DNA from 3 places in the Pseudomonas sp. C11 genome. Region 2 is predicted to be linked to each of the others. Evidence: predicted binding sites of a transcription regulator. Region 2 holds the regulator's gene; each other region holds the start of a gene.
What was found. Region 2 encodes sigma-54, which starts transcription at its own class of promoters, with help from an activator protein. Its sites were predicted from a motif close to ANTGGCATNNANNTTGCTNT; they were not measured.
Positions count from the first base shown of each region.

Region 1: a site for sigma-54 is predicted at 1,603-1,622, ahead of flgB (flagellar basal body rod protein FlgB). Genes of this name have one in related genera too.
Region 3: a site for sigma-54 is predicted at 3,795-3,814, ahead of VC352_RS03975 (flagellar basal body rod protein FlgF). Genes of this name have one in related genera too.

Region 1 covers NZ_JAWIIP010000002.1:183,813-189,067, forward strand. Annotated here, with positions in the region: gene VC352_RS03985 (flagellar hook assembly protein FlgD) at 1-679, opposite strand, end outside; gene flgC (flagellar basal body rod protein FlgC) at 692-1,135, opposite strand; gene flgB (flagellar basal body rod protein FlgB) at 1,147-1,554, opposite strand; gene cheR (protein-glutamate O-methyltransferase CheR) at 1,811-2,638, opposite strand; gene VC352_RS04005 (chemotaxis protein CheV) at 2,684-3,616, opposite strand; gene flgA (flagellar basal body P-ring formation chaperone FlgA) at 3,695-4,456, shown strand; gene flgM (flagellar biosynthesis anti-sigma factor FlgM) at 4,589-4,930, shown strand; gene VC352_RS04020 (flagella synthesis protein FlgN) at 4,982-5,255, shown strand, end outside.
Region 2 covers NZ_JAWIIP010000009.1:149,960-155,214, forward strand. Annotated here, with positions in the region: gene VC352_RS15920 (HAD family hydrolase) at 1-239, shown strand, start outside; gene lptC (LPS export ABC transporter periplasmic protein LptC) at 248-814, shown strand; gene lptA (lipopolysaccharide transport periplasmic protein LptA) at 801-1,340, shown strand; gene lptB (LPS export ABC transporter ATP-binding protein) at 1,340-2,065, shown strand; gene VC352_RS15940 (RNA polymerase factor sigma-54) at 2,202-3,695, shown strand; gene hpf (ribosome hibernation-promoting factor, HPF/YfiA family) at 3,795-4,103, shown strand; gene ptsN (PTS IIA-like nitrogen regulatory protein PtsN) at 4,116-4,580, shown strand; gene rapZ (RNase adapter RapZ) at 4,583-5,255, shown strand, end outside.
Region 3 covers NZ_JAWIIP010000002.1:178,548-183,802, forward strand. Annotated here, with positions in the region: gene flgJ (flagellar assembly peptidoglycan hydrolase FlgJ) at 1-131, opposite strand, end outside; gene VC352_RS03960 (flagellar basal body P-ring protein FlgI) at 141-1,448, opposite strand; gene flgH (flagellar basal body L-ring protein FlgH) at 1,459-2,148, opposite strand; gene flgG (flagellar basal-body rod protein FlgG) at 2,198-2,983, opposite strand; gene VC352_RS03975 (flagellar basal body rod protein FlgF) at 3,017-3,757, opposite strand; gene flgE (flagellar hook protein FlgE) at 3,915-5,228, opposite strand; gene VC352_RS03985 (flagellar hook assembly protein FlgD) at 5,255-5,255, opposite strand, start outside.

The sequences.
Region 1 (5,255 bases), on a different contig from region 2:
TATTGATTACTTTGGACAACGCAACACTGCCTACGCCGGCGAGGTTGAGTGTCATATCACTTGTTCCGGAACCCAAGGTAACGCTGCTGACCGTAGCCGGCAGGTAGGTTTCGAGCGCCGTCGTGGTACCGTCCAGCGAAGCGGAAGCCTTGAAGGTGTAGGCCCCCGAGGCCTGAGCGACACCACTCTCATTGGTGCCGTCCCAGGTAAAGCTGAGGGTTCCGCTTTTTGTCTGGCTATCGAGGGGAATGGTCTTGACCAGGCTACCCGCCGAGTCATAGACCTTGACGGAGATGTTGTCAGCCGCAGACGGAATGACCAGACTGCCCGTCATACCCTCTGCCCCATCAACGTAGGTACTACTGGCCGAAACCGTCACACTACGCCCCACCAGCGAAGACGCCTGAAGTGCCTGCGAGGACTGGTAGGCGCTCAACAGCGAGTCCATCGAACTCGACACATTGGTGAGACTTTCCAGACTGCTGAACTGGGCAAGCTGGGCGACGAACTCACTGTTATCCTGCGGATCCAGCGGGTTCTGGTTGTTCATCTGCGTGACCAGCAGCATCAGAAAGTCATCCTTGCCAAGACTGGAGTAGCTGGACTCATTGGTGGTACTCGTCGAAGTCCCGGAGTACTTCGACAAGATGCCGCTGGAAATGGAATCTGTCGTGCTCATGGCGCCACGTCCTTACTGACCCAGAGTCAGAACTTTTTGCAGCATGGTCTTGGCGGTATTCATCATTTCCGCATTGGTTTGAAACGCCCGACTGGCCGAAATCATGTCCGCCATTTCCTCGACCACATTGACGTTCGGGTAGAACACATAGCCATCTGCGTTCGCCGCCGGATGATTGGGCTCATAACGCATGTCCAGGTTGCTCTGATCCTCAACGATACCGAGCACCTGCACACCGCTCCCGGCTTCATCCTGCTCGGCGAACAACGAGCCGCCACCACTGCCCTGAGCCTGCTGGAATACGGTAGCGAATACGGGATGCCGGGCACGATAGGTCTGGTCGATGCTCGAGGACACCGACTCGGCGTTGGCGATGTTGCTGGCGACGGTGTTGAGGCGAGTAGTCTGCGCGCTCATGCCGGTACCGGCGATATTGAAGACACTGGCAAGAGACATGGTCGCGCTCCTTATTCGCCACGCAGGGCTGCAGTCAGCCCTTTGAATTTGCTATTGAGGAAGGTGAAGCTGGCCTGAAAATGCACGGCATTCTCGGCATAGTTGGACTGCTCGATCTGCAGATCCACGGTGTTTTGATCCAGCGAAGGCTGCAACGGCGTACGGTAAGGCAACTCGGCTTCGCCACTGAGCACGCCATCGGCGGCAATGTGACGACTGTCGGTAAGGTTCAGGGAGACCGGGCCGCGTTGCTGACGCGAGCTCTCGGCTGCCAGGACACTGGCAAAATCCAGATCCCGCGCCTTGTAGTTGGGGGTATCGGCGTTGGCGATGTTGTTGGCCAGCACCTCGGCGCGCTGAGCGCGGAAACCGAGTGCCTTTTCATGAATGCCGAGGGCGCTGCCGAAATTGATGCTCATGTTCTGAACCTTTGCCGCTGAGGGCATCTGATCGCTGTCGCGAGATATTCAGCAAAGGCTGTGCCAACTGTTTAAAACCAATAAAATCAAATGGTTAGCTTTAATCAAGAGCAGGAAAGCAGGCAAAGCGGCAAGGCTTTACCGCCGGTGGCAAACAAGCGGCAAACGCTCAGCGTTGCCTTGCCCCTTTCACGGAATGTTCTCGCCACAAAGCAAAACGGGAGGCCGAAGCCTCCCGTTCTGGAGAATCAGGCCATCATTTGGCCTTGTAGATGATCCCCGGACTGCACTGAACCATCTGGTACTTGTCCGGCAGGCCATTGAGCGCCTCGGATGCCCCGAGGAACAGATAGCCTCCGGGCTTCAGGGTGGCATGGATGCGCGTCAGGATGTCCTTCTTCACCTCGGCGGAGAAATAGATCAGCACGTTACGGCAGAACACGATGTCGAACTTGCCCAGGGCGGCATAGCTGTCCAGCAGGTTCAACGGACGGAATTCCACTCGGCTCTTGATCGCCGGCTTGACCTGCCAGCGCCCCGGCCCGCGCGGATCGAAGTAACGCTGCAGGCGTTCCTGCGACAAGCCTCGGCCCATCGCCAGACTGTCGTACTCACCCGACTTGCAGTTGGTCAGCATCGACGGCGACAGATCGGTGGCAACGATCTGCACACCCGCCTTCAGTTGCCCCAGATTGCTGCGCTCGAACTCGTCGATCGACATGGACAATGAGTACGGCTCCTGACCGGAGGAGCAGGCAGCCGACCAGATGCGCAGGCGCTGCGCCGGGTAAGCCTTGATCAGCTCAGGCAAGACCCGGCCCTTGAGCACCTCGAAGGGGTAGGTGTCACGAAACCATAGCGTCTCGTTCGTCGTCATGGCATCGACCACCTGCTCGCGCAGCCCCCCGCGCGGCTGGCTCTGCATGCGCTGCACCAGCTCGCCCAGGGTCTTGATGCCGTTCTGTTCCATCAGCTTGTTCAGACGGCTGGAGACCAGATACTGCTTGTTACTGCCAAGCAAGATACCGCAGGCCTTTTCCAGGAATGTCCGGAACTGCTCGAAATCCAAATTACCTGAAGACACTAGTGCCGCCTCACCAACCATAACGTTCGCCAAGAAGTCGCCCTCTTAGCCCTCATCCGCTGCCCGGATACGCTCGACCACGCGAGATGCCAGATCATCAGGCTTGAACTTGGCGAGGAAGTCATCGGCACCGACCTTCTTCACCATTGCCTGGTTGAACACACCCGAGAGCGAAGTATGCAGGAGTATGTGCAACTTCTGCATGCGGGAATCAGCACGAATCTCCGTGGTCAGGGTGTAGCCGTCCATCTCCGGCATCTCGATGTCGGAGATGATCATCAACAACTCCTTATCAGGGTGCTTGCCTTCATTGGCCATGGCCTTGAGGTAATCGAGCGCCTCACGCCCATCGTTGAGCGCGATAACCTCGACGCCGACACTATCCAGGCAACGCGAGACCTGCTTGCGTGCCACCGAGGAGTCATCGACGATCAGCACGCGCTTGGACACCGCGCGACTCTGTACGTGCTCGTCGATCACCCCTGCGGAAATCACCTCTGACGTGGGCGCGACTTCGGCCAGGATCTTCTCCACGTCGATGATTTCCACCAACTGCTGATCCAGGCGGGTCACGGCAGTCAGGTAATGGTCACGGCCGGTACCCTTGGGTGGCGGATGGATCTCTTCCCAGTTCATGTTGACGATGCGCTCGACCGAGCGCACCAGGAAGCCCTGCACCTTGGTGTTGTACTCGGTGATGATCACGAAGCTGGTCTTGATGTTGTCCAGCGGCGCCCGGCCGGTGGCAATGGCCAGATCGAGAATCGGGATGGTGCCGCCACGGATGTTGGCCACGCCACGCACCACCGCGTTGGATTTGGGCATGATGGTGAGGTTGGGGCACTGCAGCACCTCCTTCACCTTGAATACGTTGATCCCGTACAGCTGAGGGCCATCCAGGCGGAACAGCAACAACTCCAAGCGGTTTTGCCCCACCAGCTGTGTACGCTGGTTAACCGAATCCAGTAACCCGGCCATGCCCGGACTCCTTTTCGTCAAGTAACGCTAACTCTGATTAGCCTAGCAGGCGGCACGGGGCTTGCTACGTCAAAGCTCATGAAGCCAATAACGTCATCATCCCGTCAGCTACTGGCAAAATGCCTCAGCGCCCTGCCCGTTTTACTCGCTTTGCCTTTGATCGGCTATAGCTGCAGCAGTGCAGCTGCGGCCATCACGACTACTGATGAGCTTATCGGCGCTGCCGAGTCCTTTCTTGAGCAGGCAGTCGTGGAATATTTACAGCGTAGCGAAATCCAGGGCCGCCATGAGGTCAGTATCAATCGACTCGACCCGCGCCTACGTCTGCCGGAATGCGACCAAGCCCTGAGCGTGCGCCTGGAAAGCCCAGCGCAACCCATCGGCAGAGTGACAACCCGTGTTCGCTGCGATGGCAGTACGCCCTGGACGGTTTTCGTGCCTGGAGAGGTTCATCTGTATCGAGACGTGGTCATGCTGACTCGTCCAATGAAACGCATGAACGTGATAAAAGCCTCGGACATTACCGTGGTGGAGCGCGATGTAGGCGAACTGACGCAAGGCTATCTGACAGACCCGACCCAGGCGATCGGCAAAAAATTGACGCGGCAGCTGCAAAGCGAGCAGGTTCTGTCCCCCAATCATCTTCAGATTGCCGAGGTGATTCGCAAGGGTGATCAGGTAGTCATCAGCGCTCGCAGCACCACGATCACTGTCCGCATGCCAGGGGAAGCGCTCTCTGACGGCGCCCCAGGCGAACAGATACAAGTGCGCAACCTGAGATCACAAAGGGTCATAAGAGCGCGCGTAATCGCCCCCGGGCAAGTCGAAGTGGCGATGTAGGCACGTTTCTTGTAGCGCAATTGAGTGGCGATTTTCTAAACTGCCGAGCGGCGCTAATTTTTTTTCTAAAGTTTTGGCGGTGGTGGCCGAAAGCTTGGCAAGCGTCCACCATATCGTCCGAGGTTCTGCATCATGGTCATTGACTTCAATCGGCTGAACAACGTTGCCACGCCGACCAGTACAAGCCGTACGGGCTCAACCCAGACCGGTAATCGTAATGAGGTCGCGCAAGGCTCGCAGGCTTCGATCGCCGCCAAGAATGAAAGTCAGCAGAGTTCCGTCAAGAACGGCGAGTCCGTGGAACTGAGCAGCGAAGCACAACAGTTGCAGAAGGTCAGCGAGAAGCTGAATGATCAGCCGATCGTCAACAGCGAGCGTGTAGCTCAACTGAAACAAGCCATCGCCGATGGCAGCTATCAGGTCGACAGCAAACGCGTCGCCCAGAAACTGCTCGACTTCGAATCCCAGCGCTAGTCCTGAGGGCTGCGCTGGGGGTGTTGGACGCCCGACCCCCAAGAGCCCGCCATGCACGACACCTCCCTGCTACACCTGTTCACTTCCGATATCGGCACCGCCGAGCAACTTCTTGAGCTGATCGACGCCGAATTCCTGGCGCTCGGCCAACGCGACCTGCCCAGCCTAGACAAACTGCTGGGAGACAAGCAGCCGCTTCTGGCTCAACTCCAGCAACACGGCAATGAACGCAGCCAGCTACTGCACGCGGCAGGCCTGAGCGCTGATCGCGAAGGCCTGGCAGCCTTGGCCGCTCGCTCCGCCCTTGGTGCAGAATTGCTCGCTC
Region 2 (5,255 bases):
TCGCCGAACTCGGCCTAAGCTATGAACAGGTCGCCTACCTTGGCGACGACCTGCCGGATCTGCCGGTGATCCGCCGCGTTGGCCTCGGCATGGCCGTGGCCAGCGCCGACGGCTTCGTTCGCCAGCATGCGCACGGCGTAACCCAAGCCCGCGGCGGCGAGGGCGCTGCCCGCGAATTCTGCGAACTGATCATGCGTGCCCAGGGCACGCTGGACGCGGCACAAGCCGCTTACCTGTAGGGCACAGCATGCCGCGCAAAGCACTCAACCTCCTGATTTTCGCCCTGATCGCCGTACTGGTCGGCGCGCTGGGCTACTGGAACATCGCACCGGAAAGCGCCGGCACGACGCAGCAAGCCGCCAGCGATGACGTCATCGACTTCTATGCAGTCGGCGCTCATACCGTGCAATTCCAGGACGACGGCAAACTGCATTACCGCATGACGGCCGACAAACTCGAACACCTCAAGAGCACTGATGTTACCCAAGTCGAGAACCCTCAACTGGATCTCTATCGCGGCACCGACCTGCCCTGGAAAGTGACCAGCAAGCGCGCCGAGGTATCGCCCGGCGGAGCGGAAGTCGAGTTGATCGACGATGTACGCATCGCCCGTACCGACGCCAAGAATCGTCCAACCATCATCACCAGCAGCCGCATGACCGTGATTCCTGACAAGGAATATGCGCAGACCGAGCAAGCCGTTAGAATCGTTGCGGCCAACGGGGTGACCACGGCACAAGGAATGAAAGCGTACTTGAATGACAGCAGGATGATCCTGCAGTCCAACGTAAGAGGCCAGCATGAGGTTCGTTAATACCCTCCCCCTGATTATCAGCCTCGGCGCCGCATTGGGAAGCGCGGCCGCCTGGGCCTTGCCCTCCGATCGCGACCAGCCGATCCGCATCCAGGCCGACACGGCAGAGCTGGATGACAAGCAGGGCGTAGCGGTCTACCGCGGCGACGTGATCATCACTCAGGGCACCCTGAAGATCACCGGCGACACCGTGACCATCACGCAAACCGCCAGCGGCGACATCGACGTATTCACCTCGGTGGGCAACCTCGCCTACTACGAGCAGAAGCCGGCCGTGGACAAGGAGATCGTCAAAGCCTACGGCAAGACCATTCAGTACTTCGCCAGCAACGAGCGCATCGTTCTGATCGACCAGGCCAAGGTGATCCAGGAAGGCAACACCTTCGAAGGCGAGAAAATCGTCTATGACACCCGCCGCCAGATCGTCAATGCGGGCCGTGCCACCGGTAACAACGTGAGCATGCCGCGTCCGCGCATCGACATGGTCATCCAGCCGAAGAACAAACCTGCGGATCAGCAACAGTAATGGCCATTCTCAAAGCCCAGCATCTGGCCAAGAGCTACAAGGGTCGCCAGGTCGTACGCGACGTCAGCCTGAACATCGAAAGCGGCCAGATCGTGGGCCTGCTCGGCCCCAACGGCGCCGGCAAGACCACCTGCTTCTACATGATCGTCGGCCTGGTGCAGGCCGATCAGGGGCGTGTGCTGATCGATGATCTGGACGTCAGCCACCAGCCCATGCATGGCCGCGCCCGCGCGGGTATCGGCTACCTGCCCCAAGAAGCTTCGATCTTCCGCAAGCTGTCGGTGGCCGACAACATCATGGCCATTCTGGAAACGCGCAAGGATCTGGATCGCAGCGGCCGCCAGGCGGAACTGGAGAACCTGCTGCAGGAATTCCATATCCACCATATCGCCGACAGCCTGGGCATGAGCCTGTCTGGCGGTGAACGCCGCCGCGTGGAAATCGCTCGCGCCCTGGCCACCAACCCGAAGTTCATCCTGCTCGACGAACCCTTCGCCGGTGTCGACCCGATCTCGGTAGGCGATATCAAGCAGATCATCCATCACCTCAAGGCCAAGGGCATCGGCATTCTGATCACCGATCACAACGTGCGCGAAACCCTGGATATCTGCGAGACTGCCTACATCGTCAACGACGGGCAACTGATCGCAGAAGGCGATGCTCAGACCATCCTCGCCAACCAGACCGTGAAAGAGGTATACCTGGGCCACGAGTTCCGCCTGTAAATCACCTGCATTTACATGACAGGAATAGGACAGCCCCTAGGCAAATGAGCGTTTTTCAGGCATATAATTTGCTTCCTGGCGGCGCTTCGGCGCCCTGATGTGGAAGGCGTAACTCGCCAGTAAATTAAGGTCTGCAATGAAACCTTCGCTAGTCCTCAAGATGGGCCAGCAGCTGACGATGACACCGCAGCTGCAACAGGCTATCCGCCTCCTCCAACTGTCTACTCTGGATCTTCAGCAGGAGATCCAGGAGGCGCTGGAATCCAACCCCATGCTCGAGCGCCAGGAAGATGGCGACGACTTCGACAACAGCGACCCGATGGCCGATGGCGCCGAAAGCGCTGCCCCCGCGCCGAGCAAGGAAGAGAGCTACCAGGAAGCCACTCCGACGGTTGATAACCTGGAGGAAGGCGAGTGGGGCGAACGCATTCCCAACGAGCTGCCGGTCGACACTGCCTGGGAAGACATCTACCAGACCAGCGCCAGCAGCCTGCCCAGCAACGATGATGACGAGTGGGACTTCACCACCCGCACCTCCACTGGTGAAAGCCTGCACAGCCACCTGCTGTGGCAACTCAACCTCGCACCGATGTCGGACAAGGATCGGCTGATCGCCGCCACCCTGATCGACTGCATCAACAACGATGGCTACCTGGAGGAAACCCTCGAGGAAGTGGCCGAGTCCTTCGACACCGAACTGGACATCGAACTCGATGAAGTCGAGGTCGTACTGCATCGCATCCAGCAATTCGAGCCAGCCGGCATCGGCGCCCGTGATCTGCGTGAATGCCTGCTCCTGCAACTCCGTCAGTTGCCTGCCAGCACCCCCTGGCTGACGGAAACCCAGCGTCTGGTCAGCGAGCACCTGGAACTGCTCGGCAGCCGTGACTATGCCCAGTTGATGCGCCGCACCAAGCTCAAGGAAGACGAGCTCAAGCAGGTCATCGACCTGATCCAGCGCCTCAACCCGCGCCCGGGTTCGCAGATCGAATCGAGCGAACCGGAATATGTGGTGCCGGACGTCATCGTGCGCAAGCACAACGACCGCTGGCTGGTGGAGCTGAACCAGGAAGCCATGCCACGACTGCGCGTCAATGCGCAGTACGCCGGCTTCGTCAAACGCGCCGACTCCAGCGCCGACAACACCTTCATGCGCAACCAGTTGCAGGAAGCGCGCTGGTTCATCAAGAGCCTGCAGAGCCGCAACGAGACCCTGATGAAGGTGGCCACGCAGATCGTCGAACATCAACGCGGCTTCCTCGACTACGGTGACGAGGCCATGAAGCCCCTGGTGCTGCATGACATCGCCGAAGCGGTGGGCATGCACGAGTCGACCATCTCGCGCGTCACCACGCAGAAATTCATGCATACCCCGCGTGGCATTTACGAGCTGAAATATTTCTTCTCCAGCCACGTCAGCACCTCCGAAGGCGGCGAATGCTCGTCCACCGCGATCCGCGCCATCATCAAAAAACTGGTCGCCGCAGAAAACGCGAAAAAGCCGTTGAGTGACAGCAAGATCGCTGGTTTACTGGAGGCACAAGGCATCCAGGTCGCCCGTCGGACAGTTGCCAAATACCGCGAGTCTCTCGGTATCGCACCGTCCAGTGAACGCAAGCGCCTGATGTGAGCAAGCCAGACTGATCGCACACGCGAACAGGCCAAGGTGTTCCGGTGGTAGGTCGACTCATGACCTGCCTCTTACACAAGGCAACAAGGAGAAAGCGGTATGCAAGTCAACATCAGTGGACATCAGCTGGATGTGACCGACGCCCTGCGTGACTACATCGGCGAGAAACTCGGCCGACTGGAACGCCACTTCGACAAGATCACCAACGTTCAGGTGATCATGGAAGTCGAGAAGCTCAAGCAAAAGATCGAAGCCACCCTTCACGTTGCCGGCGGTGAGGTCGTCGCCAACGCTGAGCATACGGATATGTACGCCGCCATCGACCTGCTGGCCGACAAACTCGACCGTCAACTCATCAAGCACAAGGAAAAGCAGCTCGACCGCCTGCAAGGCGCTACAGCCCGCTGACATTTCCCCTCCATGATCCGACTTGAAAACATCCTGACCCCCGGCCGTTCCCTGGTGAACGTGCCGGGCGGCAGTAAGAAGCGCGTGCTCGAACAGATCGCCAGCCTGGTTGCTCGTGATCTCGCCGACCTGGATAACCAGGACATCTACGAAAGCCTCATTGCCCGCGAGAAGCTCGGCTCTACCGGTTTCGGCAACGGCATCGCCATTCCCCATTGCCGCCTGGCCGGCTGCAGCGCCCCGATCAGCGCCCTGTTGCGACTCGACACGGCCGTCGACTTCGACGCCATCGACGGTGCACCGGTCGATCTGCTGTTCGTGCTGCTGGTGCCAGAGGCTGCTACCGACGCACACCTGGAACTCCTGCGCCAGATCGCCAGCATGCTCGACCGCCAGGACGTCCGCGAACGCCTGCGTCAGGCGCCGACCAGCGAGGCGCTCTATCAGGTCGTCGTGGACATCCAGAACGGTCAATAATCATGCGCCTGATCATCGTCAGCGGTCGCTCCGGCTCCGGCAAGAGCACCGCCCTCGATGTACTCGAAGACAACGGTTTCTACTGCATCGACAATCTGCCGGCCAGCCTGTTGCCAGAGCTGGCCGAGCGTTTTCTGCCGCACAGTGACCTGCTGCTGCCACAGGTGGCGGTGTCCATCGATGCACGCAACCTGCTGAGCCAGCTGCGCCGCTTCCCCGAGTTGCTCAGCGAGGTCAACAAGCGCGGCATCCGCTGCGAGGTGCTCTACCTCGACGCCGAAGACGACACCCTGCTCAAGCGCTTCTCTGAAACCCGCAGGCGTCATCCGCTGACCAACGAACATCGCTCGCTGGCCGAGGCCATCGCCTACGAGACGCAGTTGCTGGCGCCGATCATCGATCTCGCCGACCTGCGCATCGATACTACTCGCCTGAACCTCTATCAGTTGCGCGACGCGCTGAAGCTGCGCCTGCTAGGGCAGGCACAGACGGGGACGGCCTTTCTCGTCGAGTCCTTTGGCTTCAAACGTGGCATGCCCGTGGACGCCGATCTGGTGTTCGACGCGCGCTGCCTGCCCAACCCCTACTGGAAACCTGAACTGCGCGATTTTTCCGGGCTCGATCAGCCGGTCATCGACTACCTCGCGGCACAACCGGAAGTCGAGGAGATGTATC
Region 3 (5,255 bases), on a different contig from region 2:
TCCTGGGCGACGCGTCGAACGTTGCCCTCGCTGTCGCGCTTTTCACCATTCTTCATGCTCGTCAGACGATTGAGGTCGGTGTAGGCCTCCGAGTCGCTGACCGTGCGTGTACCGCCGAGCAAGGTATTCATGGGGCCACCTCAGATGACGATCAGATCAGCCTGGAGCGCGCCCGCCTGCTTGAGCGCTTCCAGAATGGCCATGAGGTCGGAGGGCGATGCGCCCACCTGGTTGACCGCGCGCACGATCTCGTCGAGGCTGGTGCCGGGCCCGAACTTGAACATCGGTTTGGCCTCTTCCTCGGCGCCAACACGCGAGCGCGGCACTACGGCGGTCTGCCCGCCCGACAGGGCATCAGGCTGGCTGACGATCGGATCTTCAGTGATGGTCACGGTCAGGCTGCCGTGAGTCACCGCCGCAGGCTGCACTTTGACGTCCTGACCGATGACGATGGTGCCGGTGCGCGAGTTGATAATGACCTTGGCCACCGCCTTGCCAGCCTCGATCTGCAGGTTTTCCAGCACCGACAGATAGTCGACGCGCTGATTCGGATCGAGTGGCGCGCTGACGCGAATCGAGCCACCATCGATGGCCTGGGCCACACCCGGGCCGAGCAGATCATTGATCTGGTCGACGATATTCTTGGCCGTGGTGAAGTCCGGCCGATTGAGATTGAGGGTCAGAGTGTTGCCCTGATCGAAGCCACTCGGCACCGGACGCTCGACAGTGGCGCCCCCCGGGATGCGGCCGGCCGACGGAACGTTGACGGTGATACGCGAACCATCCGCGCCACTGGCATCGAAGCCGCCAACGACCAGGTTGCCCTGGGCAACGGCATAGACGTTGCCGTCGATCCCCTTCAGCGGCGTCATCAGCAGGCTACCGCCGCGCAGGCTCTTGGCGTTACCAATGGAGGAGATGGTGATGTCGATGGTCTGCCCCGGCTTGGCGAACGCAGGCAGATCGGCATGGACGGACACCGCAGCGATGTTCTTCAGCTGTACGTTGCCACCGGTCGGTACCTTGATGCCGAACTGGGCGAGCATGTTGTTGAAGGTCTGTACGGTGAACGGCGTCTGCGTGGTCTGGTCACCCGTGCCGTTGAGGCCGACAACCAGGCCATAGCCAATCAGCTGGTTACTGCGCACGCCCTGGATGGACGCCAGATCCTTCAACCGCTCGGCCTGGGTCGGCAGACTCAGGGACAGGCCGAGCAGAAGGGTCACCAGCAGCAACCAGTCATTGGCTCCCCGGTGGCGATAGCCGCGATGGGCGGTGGCGAACTGCTGCCGACAGGAAATCGCCGCCGAACCGGCAGCCCCATGACGTACCGAACCGGCTTTGCCGACCTGACGGGCGAAGGCATTGCGTGTGTTGCTGCTCTTGCGACTCGTCTGCAAGCGAGAAATGAGCAAAGCGATACCCGTGGTAATGACGGAGGTCTTCATGCGTATACCCTCAGAACGGCCACAGTGGGCTCATGAAGAACTGACTGAGCCAGCCTGGCTGACTGCTATCGGCAAATGAACCGGTTCCCGAGTAGGTCAGTCGCGCATCGGCGATACGGGTCGAGGAGACGGTGTTGTCACTGGCGATGTCATCGGCCCTGACCAACCCCGCAATTCGCACCATTTCATTGCCCGTGTTGAGCGTCAGCCATTTCTCGCCACGCACCACCAGTACTCCGTTGGGCAGCACCTCCGCCACGGTCACGGTCACGGAGCCACTGAGGCTGTTGCTTTGGGCAGCCGTAGCCTTGCCTACGTTGCTGCGCGTGCCGTTGTACTCACCACCGAGCGTCATGGTATTGCGCGTCAGCGGGTTGGTCGCCGATACCGCGCCACCGAACAGCGAGGTCAGGCCGATATTGGCCGAACTGTCCTTGCTGAGGTCGGAGCTGGCGGCCTTGCTCGCCTGCGTACGTTCTTCCAACGTGATGGTGATGACATCGCCGACGCGAAACGCCTTGCGATCATCGTAGAGATTGGTCTCGAAACCCGCCTGGTAGATAGCACCGTTGGTCGCGCTTGCCGGCAAGGGTGTACGCGGCAATACCGGCGCATAGTAGGGATCGTCGGCTTTGGGAGTCGGCGCTATGCAGCCGACCAGCGACACGCAGAGCGGCAGAAGAATATAAAGACCTTTCATTACATACCTCACATCACAGACGCTTACGCAGCGCCCAGCTCAATCAGGATCAGAGGTTCTGATTGACGAACTGCAGCATCGAGTCGGCTGTGGAAATCACTTTGGAGTTCATTTCATAAGCGCGCTGGGTGGTGATCATGTTGACCATCTCCTCGACCACGCTGACGTTGGAGTTCTCCAGGGTGTTCTGCAGTACAGTGCCCAGGCCATTGAGGCCCGGAGTGCCGACCTGAGGAGCCCCACTGGAAGCCGTTTCCAGGAACAGGTTGTTGCCGATAGCCTGCAAACCGGCGGGGTTGATGAAGTCGGCGGTCTGAATGTTACCGATGACCTGCACCGCAGCACTGTTGGCGGTCGTGACCGAAACGGTACCGTCCTCACCCACGGTGAAGGTCTGGGTCTCGGCTGGCACCACAATCGCCGGCTCCAGCGCAAAGCCATTGGAGGTCACGATCTGGCCATCGGAGTTCAGGTGGAAAGTGCCGTCACGCGAATAGGACACCGTGCCGTCGGGCATGAGAACCTGGAAGAAGCCCCGCCCATTGACGGCCATGTCCAGCGGCTGATCAGTGGTCTGCAGGCTGCCGGAGGTGAAGTTCTTCTGCGTACCGACGATGCGCACACCGGTACCCAGTTGCAGCCCCGACGGCAACTCGCTGTCCTGAGTGGTCTGGCCGCCCGGCTGACGGCGAATCTGGTAAAGCAGATCCTGAAACTCGGCGCGATCACGTTTGAAACCGGTGGTCGAGACGTTCGCCAGGTTGTTGGAAATCACCGACAGGTTCATGTCCTGTGCGGAGAGGCCGGTCTTGCTGACCCATAGTGCTGGAAGCATGTCTATCTCCTCGCCCTCATCGGGCGGTACTCATTAGCTGATCTGCATGATCCTGGCCATGGACTCCGATCCTTCCTTGGCCGTATTCATCATCTTCACGTGCAGTTCGAACTGCCTGGACAGCGCCAGCATGGACGTCATTTCGGCGACCGCACTGACGTTGCTGCTTTCCAGAAAGCCAGAATTGAGTCGGACATTGGCATCGGCCTCGAACGGCTGGCCATTACGCGAGTGGATCATTCCATCGGTTTCCTTGCGGATTTGCGCCGTATCCGGATTGACCAGCTTGATCCGGTCAACTTCGGCCAACACATTCGGCGCCTCGCCGAGTGCGCGAATGCTGATGGTGCCGTCCTGGCCGATTTCCACCTTCTGTTCTGGAGGTACAGCAATCGGCCCGGCATTGCCCATGACCGGCAAACCATTGCCGGTACGCAGCACACCCAGCGCATCGACGGAGAGGCTGGCGGTACGCACATAGGCTTCACTGCCATCCGGAGCCTGTACGGCGATCCAGCCATTGCCCTCGATGGACACGTCCATATCACGCCCTGTCTCCTGAAGCGCGCCCGGCGTGAAGTCAGTGCCTGGACGTTCGGACATGGCGTAGACGCGCGACGGATAACTGTCACCGAAGACCGGCATGGCACGCGCCTGCTCGAGATCCGCACGAAAACCGCTGGTAGAGATATTCGCCAGGTTGTTGGCGTGCGCCTTCTGCGCCAGCGCATTCTGGCTGGCACCGGTCATCGCCACATACAGCAACTTGTCCATCTCAAGATCCGCCTGAAAAACCACAGTCAACCAGGCTTCAGCAAGTCCCGTGCCACACCCACAAATAATCAATTAACTTATTGTTTTTAAAAACAAAAAGCCTCTCACTGGGAGAGGCTTAGAAGACAGTGACGGCAAGAATCTGCCGCCAGGATCATCAGCGGATATTGATGATCGTCTGGGCGATCGCATTCTCCGTCTCGATGGTCTTGGCGTTGGCCTGATAGTTACGCTGCGCCACGATCAGATCGACGAGCTGTCCTGTCAGATCGACGTTGGAGTCTTCCAACGCCCCCGCGGCAATTCCCCCCAAGGTTCCGGATGTAGGCGTACCGACAACAGGCTCACCAGAAGCCAGCGACTGCCTCCAGGCCGTGCCTCCAACAGGGGTGAGGCCCTGCATGTTGGCAAAGGTCGCCAAGGCCACCTGCCCGATCACCTCGGACTTGCCGTTGGTGTAAGTGGCAAACAATTGCCCGGTTTCATCGAAGGACAAACCCGACAACTGCCCAGTGGTGTAGCCATCTTGCGACAAGCTGTTCACTGCGAAGCTGGAATTGGTCTGGCTTGCCTTGCGCAGATCCAGGGTGACACCAGTAGCGCTGGGATCAGCGCCATTGGAGCCCCAGGTCACCGGGTCGGTCGTGGCATCGGTGATGGTCGCCGGAATCCAGTTGGCCAGTTCCAGTGTGCCATCGGCATTGACAGTAAAATCAGCCGACAAGATATTGGCCGTATCCAATGCACCGGAAGTGGTGAACGGCAGCGTGGCCTGGTAAGGCGTCGTACTGGTCGGATCCCCCGGGTTACGCCCATCCACCAGCACGTGCATGTTCCACTGATTGCTCGAATCCTTGACGAAGTATTGCGTCATGGTATGAGCGTTGCCCTGCGTGTCGTAAAGGCTCACGGAGGTCGACCAGTTATAGGAGGTCGACACGGCAGGATCGAAAGGCGAACTGGTCGGCACACTGGCCGACGAGTTGAGCGTGAGGTTCTGGGTGACCAGCGAGGTGGCGTTGGGTTCCTGGTTACTGGTATCGACCACCAGATTGGTCAGCACGCCATTGACCAGATTACCGTCAGCATCAACACCATAGCCCATCAGGTTGTTGCCGGCGCTATTGACCACATTACCCGCATTATCGACTTTGAAAGCACCGGCCCGGGTATACAGCTGGCTGCCACCATCATTCATGATGAAGTAGCCACTGCCGTTGATCGCCAGGTCGAGGCTGTTATCGGTGTAGGAAATATTGCCCTGCGTGAACTGCTGGGCAATATCGGACGTGATGACGCCACTGCCAATCGAGTTGCTTCCCGTGCCGAACATGCTGCTGGCATAGAGATCGGCAAACTCGGCGCGCGAATACTTGAAACCTGTAGTTCCCGTGTTGGCAATGTTGTTGCCCGTTACGTTCAGATACGAACTGGCCGCCTTCAGACCACTTAACGCTGTATTGAATGTCATGCTCGCGTCTCCCGACTACCTGTCGAT